2 regions of the Brevibacillus sp. M2.1A genome follow, and region 1 is predicted to be linked to the other one. Evidence: a T-box and tRNA genes for the amino acid it is inferred to sense, from the RefSeq annotation. Region 1 holds a T-box; the other holds one or more tRNA genes.
The links. The T-box of region 1 lies ahead of serS (serine--tRNA ligase). A T-box ahead of a tRNA ligase gene usually reads a tRNA of that ligase, here a tRNA-Ser.

Region 1 (3,273 bases):
TGTAGAGGCTGTTCGTCACATGCGCACGATGATGTCCCAAATCCGCAAAGTGCAAGCTATGTCCTACGATGAACTGATGGCAGAAGCCAAAAACCTGGGTGCTCCATACGAACTGCTTGAAGAGGTACACAAAACAGGTAAGCTGCCAGTCGTAAACTTCGCAGCAGGCGGAGTAGCAACACCAGCGGATGCTGCCCTGATGATGCAACTCGGCTCGGATGGCGTGTTTGTTGGCTCTGGTATCTTTAAATCAGAGAATCCAGAGAAGTTTGCTCGCGCGATTGTGGAAGCGACCACTCACTACACAGATTACGAACTGATTGCTCGCGTATCTAAAGGCTTGGGAACGGCAATGCCAGGAATCGAAATCTCCAAAATTCGTGAAGCTGATCGCATGCAAGAGCGCGGCTGGTAAGGTGAGTAGCATGATAATCGGCGTACTCGCTCTACAAGGAGCTGTATCAGAACATCTGCGAATGCTAGAAGAGGTTGGTGCGACAGCTGTCCCGGTCAAAAAAGTAGAAGAACTGGATGCCCTAGATGGACTGGTCATTCCCGGCGGAGAAAGCACCACGATTAGCAAGCTGATGCACAAGTACGGATTCATGGAGGCTATTCAAGAATTCGGTAAGGCGAACAAGCCGATCTTCGGAACTTGCGCAGGAGCGATTCTTCTGGCGAAACGGATTCAAGGACAAGACGATTACCATTTAGGCTTGATGGATACCAAAGTCGAGCGGAATGCTTTTGGTCGCCAAAAGGAGAGCTTTGAAGTCTTGATGCCTGTTGCGGGTGTAGCGGCAGATTACCCGGCAGTGTTCATCCGGGCTCCGTATATTATGGAAGTGGGAGAGAATGGTCAAGTCTTGGCCAAGCATGAAGACAAGATTGTTGTCGCCCGAAGCGGTCATTATTTGGCAGCAGCCTTTCACCCAGAATTGACCGAAGATACAAGACTGCACAAATACTTCCTCGACATGGTCAAGGAATACAGAAGCTAGCTGTCATACCGGAAGATCGGCCGTAAAAAGGTGCCGATCTTCTTTTTTCTGTACAGATCAGGATGGGCTGCTCTTTACATACGTATAGAACCTGTAGTACAGTTAACAATAATAGTATTCATGAATGAGAATGCGATGATGAGAACAAGTACTTCACAAGAGCCAGGCCTAGAGAGTCGGTGGTAGGTGCAAACCGATCCGGTTATGTGAGGGAATCCATCTCGGAGTGGCAAAGGAACAACAACTTTGCCCGGAACCGTCCCGTTATGACGGAAGAGTGGGCATATGCATGAAGGATTGCTGCATATGTCAACGAGGGTGGCAACGCGGGTATACAACACTCGTCCCTTACCAGGGGACGGGTGTTTTTTGTTTTTTTTTTCAATACGATTCGGAGGGATTTACACATGTTGGACGTAAAAGTATTACGCCAGGATTTAGAAGAAGTAAAACGCCGTTTGGCTCACCGCAATGAAGATATTTCTGCGTTGGATCAATTCGTAGAAGTAGATGAAAAGCGTCGCGAAGTCATCCAAGAGGCAGAAGCGCTGAAAAATAAGCGTAACACGGTATCCGAGCAAGTAGCTGTCATGAAACGCAATAAGGAAAATGCAGACCATCTGATCGCTGAAATGAAAGAAGTAAATGAGCGCATCAAGGCTTTGGATGAAGAGCTGCGCCAACTGGATGAACAGCTGGAGTTCATTTTGCTGAGCCTGCCAAACCTTCCGCATGAAAGCACGCCGATCGGTACGACTGAAGACGATAACGTGATCGCCTGGACATGGGGAGAGCCACGTGCGTTTGACTTCGAGATTAAGCCTCACTGGGAGCTGGCTAGCCAAGCAGGCATCCTCGATTTTGAAACCGCGGCAAAAGTAACAGGAAGCCGTTTTGTTTTCTATAAAGGCTTGGGCGCACGTCTGGAGCGCGCATTGATGAACTTCATGATGGATTTGCACTCGAATGAGCATGGCTATGAAGAAGTGATCCCACCGTATATCGTCAACCGTACGAGCATGACGGGAACGGGGCAATTGCCTAAGTTTGAAGAGGATGCATTCAAAATCGAGGGACCAGATTACTTCCTGATTCCAACAGCAGAGGTGCCCGTCACCAATATGCATCGTGATGAGATCATGGATGGAGCGGATCTCCCTCGCTACTACACTGCTTTCAGCGCATGTTTCCGTTCGGAAGCGGGCTCTGCTGGCCGTGATACGCGTGGGTTGATTCGTCAGCATCAATTCAACAAAGTTGAGCTGGTGAAATTCGTGAAACCAGAAGAGTCTTATGACGAACTCGACAAACTGGTGAAAAACGCTGAAAAGGTGCTTCAACTGCTTGGATTGCCATACCGTGTCCTGAGCATGTGCACAGGCGATCTTGGTTTTACGGCTGCGAAGAAATTCGACCTGGAAGTTTGGATTCCAAGCGGCGGCACATACCGTGAAATCTCGTCTTGCTCGAACTTTGAAGACTTCCAAGCACGCCGTGCCAATATCCGTTTCCGTCGCGATACGAAATCAAAGCCAGAATTTGTGCATACATTGAATGGTTCCGGTTTGGCGATTGGACGTACAGTAGCAGCAATCTTGGAAAACTACCAAGAGGCAGACGGAACAATCGTAATTCCAGAAGCTCTTCGTCCGTACATGGGCGGAGTAGATAAGATCGCACCGAAGTAATAAGCGAGAGATTTGGAAAACAGCTCTTGATCCATAACGGGTCAAGGGCTGTTTTATATTGTGTACTAATACAGATATATTTTTAAAAAAACGTGTTGCACTGTACTAATCTCTGTTATATAATAAAAACAAATTTTAAGAAAATTGTTTTAATACAGAAATGGAGGAATGGAGAATGGACTGCTATCGGTGTGAAGGTAACGGAGAACAAAATTGCCCAAGATGTGGAGGCGTTGGTCGTGATGCCAACGGAGCGGCTTGCCACAATTGCTTGGGAGACGGTCATGTATGCTGCAGCCATTGCAGTGGCAGCGGGTATCAGGAGTAAGGACATTTTTTTTGCTATCGCTGTTATATAATAAAAAACATTTTATCGATCTGTACCATAATAACTTTCAAGTGAGGGAGGAGGAGCTGTTTTGACTACTGTACCAACGAATCCATATCCGCTGGAGGTGCAGATTTCCGGTGAGATGCACCCTGGTTATCAAGATATCCTGACACCAGAAGCGATTCAATTCGTGATGAAGCTGGAGCAAAGGTTTGGCGACAGACGCCAACAATTGTTGGCGAAGCGCGTGGAG
Region 2 (3,273 bases), 4.0 Mb from region 1:
CTCGCAATTGTTCTCCTCTTTCAGTTTACCTGGATCGGTGTCTTGCTAGAGGCGATTGTAGATCGAAAATGGCCGACCGCTGAAAAATGGGTGTCTCTGGTTATGCTTGGAGCAGGGACTGTTCTTGCAAGCGGACTAGGCGAAAGCGGTATTCAGAGCGTAGACATGGTTGGTTTGATCTTCGGTCTGATGTCTGGCGCGACCTTTGCCCTGGTTATTTTCTTCAGCGGGCGAATTCTCCCTGGAATGGATCCATACTTGCGAAGCGCGATTTCGATTAGTATGGCAGCCCTGATGCTCTCGATCGTTTATCCGCCGACTTTCTTGGTAAATGGTCAGCTTCTGCAAGGTTTACTGCCGCTCGGTCTTTTGGTTGCGATCTTCGGTTCGGTCATCCCGATCTTCTGTTTGGCTGTCGGTGTGCCGCGGATCGGCAATGGACTGGCTACCATTTTAAGTGCAGTCGAGCTGCCCACAGTCGTGCTCTTGTCGAGCTTCGTGCTTCAAGAGACTGTCTCTCTCCCTCAATGGGGTGGCGTATTCATGATCCTGGCTGCCATTTGTGTACCGCAAGTAAAGTGGCGGAAACTATTCTCCCCTTCTCACACCCTCGAGCAGGAAAGAATGTAGCGCCGTTTTCTATAAACCGCATACAAAAAGCGTGCAGACGAGCTGTTCTGCACGCTTTTTTTGGTACACCCCCTTCATATAGAAGGAAGGTAGATTCTCTGCCTCGAATTTATTTGCGAAGACTGCCACTCAAAGGGGGAAAGGTATGGAAAAGCGGCATTCGGTGTTATTCCAGCAACTAGAGGATTATCGACAGGAGACGTTAAAAGCAATCGATGGTTTGACAAATGAAGATGCGAACATCATTCCTGATGGTTTCTCCAACAATATCTTGTGGAATCTGGGGCACATTTATCTCGATCAGTATTTATGGATCGCGCACCTTACAAAAGAAACGATCCCGCTCCCCCCTGGCTTCAAGGAATGGTTTAACTTCGGGACCAAGCCTGCTGACTGGAAAACACCGCCGCCGAATCTCGAAACGCTCGTTTCCTTATTACAAGAACAACCTCAGAAGATACAGGCTGCTTACAAGGATCGATTAGACGAAGAGTTTCCCGCAACAGAATCCGGCATGCATACGATTGCGCAAGTGCTAGTACGAACGATTTTTCACGAAGGGATGCACCTCGCCTCCCTCAATACAATCCGGAGGTTTCTAGGCAAATGACTCAGACTATAACGCCAATTTTTCGCATGTTTGACGTTGAGAAGGCAAGAGAGTTTTATGTGGATTTTCTAGGATTTCAGATTGATTGGGAGCATCGTTACGAGGATCATTTTCCTTTATACATGCAAATTTCCTCTCCATCGTGCACGATTCATCTATCCGAGCATCACGGAGATGCTTGTCCTGGCTCAGCGATTCGCGTACAGGTGGAAAACATTGAGCTTTTCCATCAGTCCCTGTTGCGTCAAGGATACAAGTACGCTTGTCCTGATTTAGAGGAGACGCCGTGGGAAACGCGTGAAGTGAGCGTGACCGATCCTTTTGGCAATCGCCTTCACTTTTATCAGCCTGTCGATCACTCGTAAACAAATACAAAGAAAGCCCAGCGACAGTTCCTTTACAGGAGCCACCGCTGGGCTATTTCATTTTACATTTTGAACATAAATAGATGGGGCGATCGATGGGACTTGAACCCACGAGTGCCGGAGCCACAATCCGGTGCGTTAACCCCTTCGCCACGACCGCCATATATAGGGTTTGCTTGGTGCGGTCGAGAGGACTTGAACCTCCACGGTGTTGCCACCACTAGAACCTGAATCTAGCGCGTCTGCCAATTCCGCCACGACCGCATATAAAATGGTGGAGGCTGACGGGATCGAACCGCCGACCCTCTGCTTGTAAGGCAGATGCTCTCCCAGCTGAGCTAAGCCTCCACAATCCCCCGCTATTTCATTGGGGGCGTTTTGCTAGGTGACCCGTAGGGGATTCGAACCCCTGTATGACAGCGTGAAAGGCTGCTGTGTTAAACCGCTTCACCAACGGGCCAAGTATCATGGCGGATGGAGTGGGATTTGAACCCACGAGACGGTTCGACACCGCCTACACGATTTCCAATCGTGCTCCTTCGGCCGCTCGGACATCCATCCATCGAGCCTGCAAGCGTTCGCTTCGGCAAGAATTAATCTATCATATTCACAACATGATTTCAAGTGATATTTTGAAAGTTTACGAAAAAAGGGAGATTGCCTAAAGCAACTTCACTTCCGGTTCAATATGATACAAGTAGTATTCCTTTACAAGACGGAGTGATGTCAGTTGTCAAAAAGAAAGCGCCGTTCAGTAGGCTTCCCCTGTTTGTACGGAAACTGGTGCGGGCCTGGATGCTCCGGGCCGGCTGCGCCGATTGATGATGTCGACAGATGCTGCAAGAGGCATGATTATTGCTATCAAAAGCACGGCTATTTTTCTTGTCACTGTGATCAGGAGCTCGTACGGTGCCTTCGAAATAAAGTAAATACCTCAACGGAAAAAGGGAGAATGGCCGGACTCATCTCGAATTTTTTCTCTCGAACAGGGTGCTTTCCCAGCAATCCACGCTAGTTTTTTCTGAATCGTTCTCCTTGTCAGTTTTCATCCAAAAAACGGTAACAACTTGGACATGAATCAGACATAATTCCCTTGTTTTTCCTTGTATTTTTTTGGTACTCTATTGAATGTCCAAGGAGGGTACACAGCGTGGAATTGCACATACGAACAGACGCCAGTGTGGCGCTGACGTTAAAGAGAGAAATTATTTGTCATGGTATTTCCCGTTTTTATGTCCGTCCATACGATGATGATCACGTTGAATTTATATTCCTAGCACTTTCAGAGCACCAGAAGAAGCTGCTGTCTTATTCACTGCGAAATTACAGCTACTGTCTAACATATCTAGCTTAATCGTTCTACGGTCATTTTCCTCCCCTTTTTTAAAGGGGAATTTTTATTCCCTTTTTTCGATATATCCAAAACGGCGAACATCGTCTGTGGTCAAGTTATACAAGGCATTCAAAAATTCGATTTGGAAACTTCCTGGCCCTACTACTGCTGCTTTCTCGGCTGCCAACTGAGCAGCAACACCGTAGCATACCAATGCCGCAGCTCCTCCGATCAGCTTGTCATTTGCAATGGCTGCAAACGCTCCCATAACAGACGTTAACAAACAGCCTGTTCCGGTCACCTTCGTTAAGATGGGATGACCATTATGGATCGAA

Region 2: it encodes a tRNA-Ser, which carries the amino acid that the T-box ahead of serS (serine--tRNA ligase) is inferred to sense. The anticodon was not compared.

Annotation. Positions count from the first base shown of each region.
Region 1 covers NZ_JABSUY020000001.1:602,951-606,223, forward strand. Annotated here, with positions in the region: gene pdxS (pyridoxal 5'-phosphate synthase lyase subunit PdxS) at 1-415, shown strand, start outside; gene pdxT (pyridoxal 5'-phosphate synthase glutaminase subunit PdxT) at 426-1,001, shown strand; T-box leader at 1,128-1,353, shown strand; gene serS (serine--tRNA ligase) at 1,409-2,689, shown strand; gene HP567_RS02805 (hypothetical protein) at 2,881-3,048, shown strand; gene aceB (malate synthase A) at 3,109-3,273, shown strand, end outside.
Region 2 covers NZ_JABSUY020000001.1:4,603,798-4,607,070, forward strand. Annotated here, with positions in the region: gene HP567_RS22130 (EamA family transporter) at 1-630, shown strand, start outside; gene HP567_RS22135 (DinB family protein) at 776-1,240, shown strand; gene HP567_RS22140 (glyoxalase superfamily protein) at 1,237-1,605, shown strand; tRNA gene HP567_RS22145 (tRNA-His) at 1,690-1,765, opposite strand; tRNA gene HP567_RS22150 (tRNA-Leu) at 1,783-1,869, opposite strand; tRNA gene HP567_RS22155 (tRNA-Val) at 1,878-1,953, opposite strand; tRNA gene HP567_RS22160 (tRNA-Glu) at 1,992-2,065, opposite strand; tRNA gene HP567_RS22165 (tRNA-Ser) at 2,074-2,166, opposite strand; gene thiM (hydroxyethylthiazole kinase) at 3,003-3,273, opposite strand, start outside.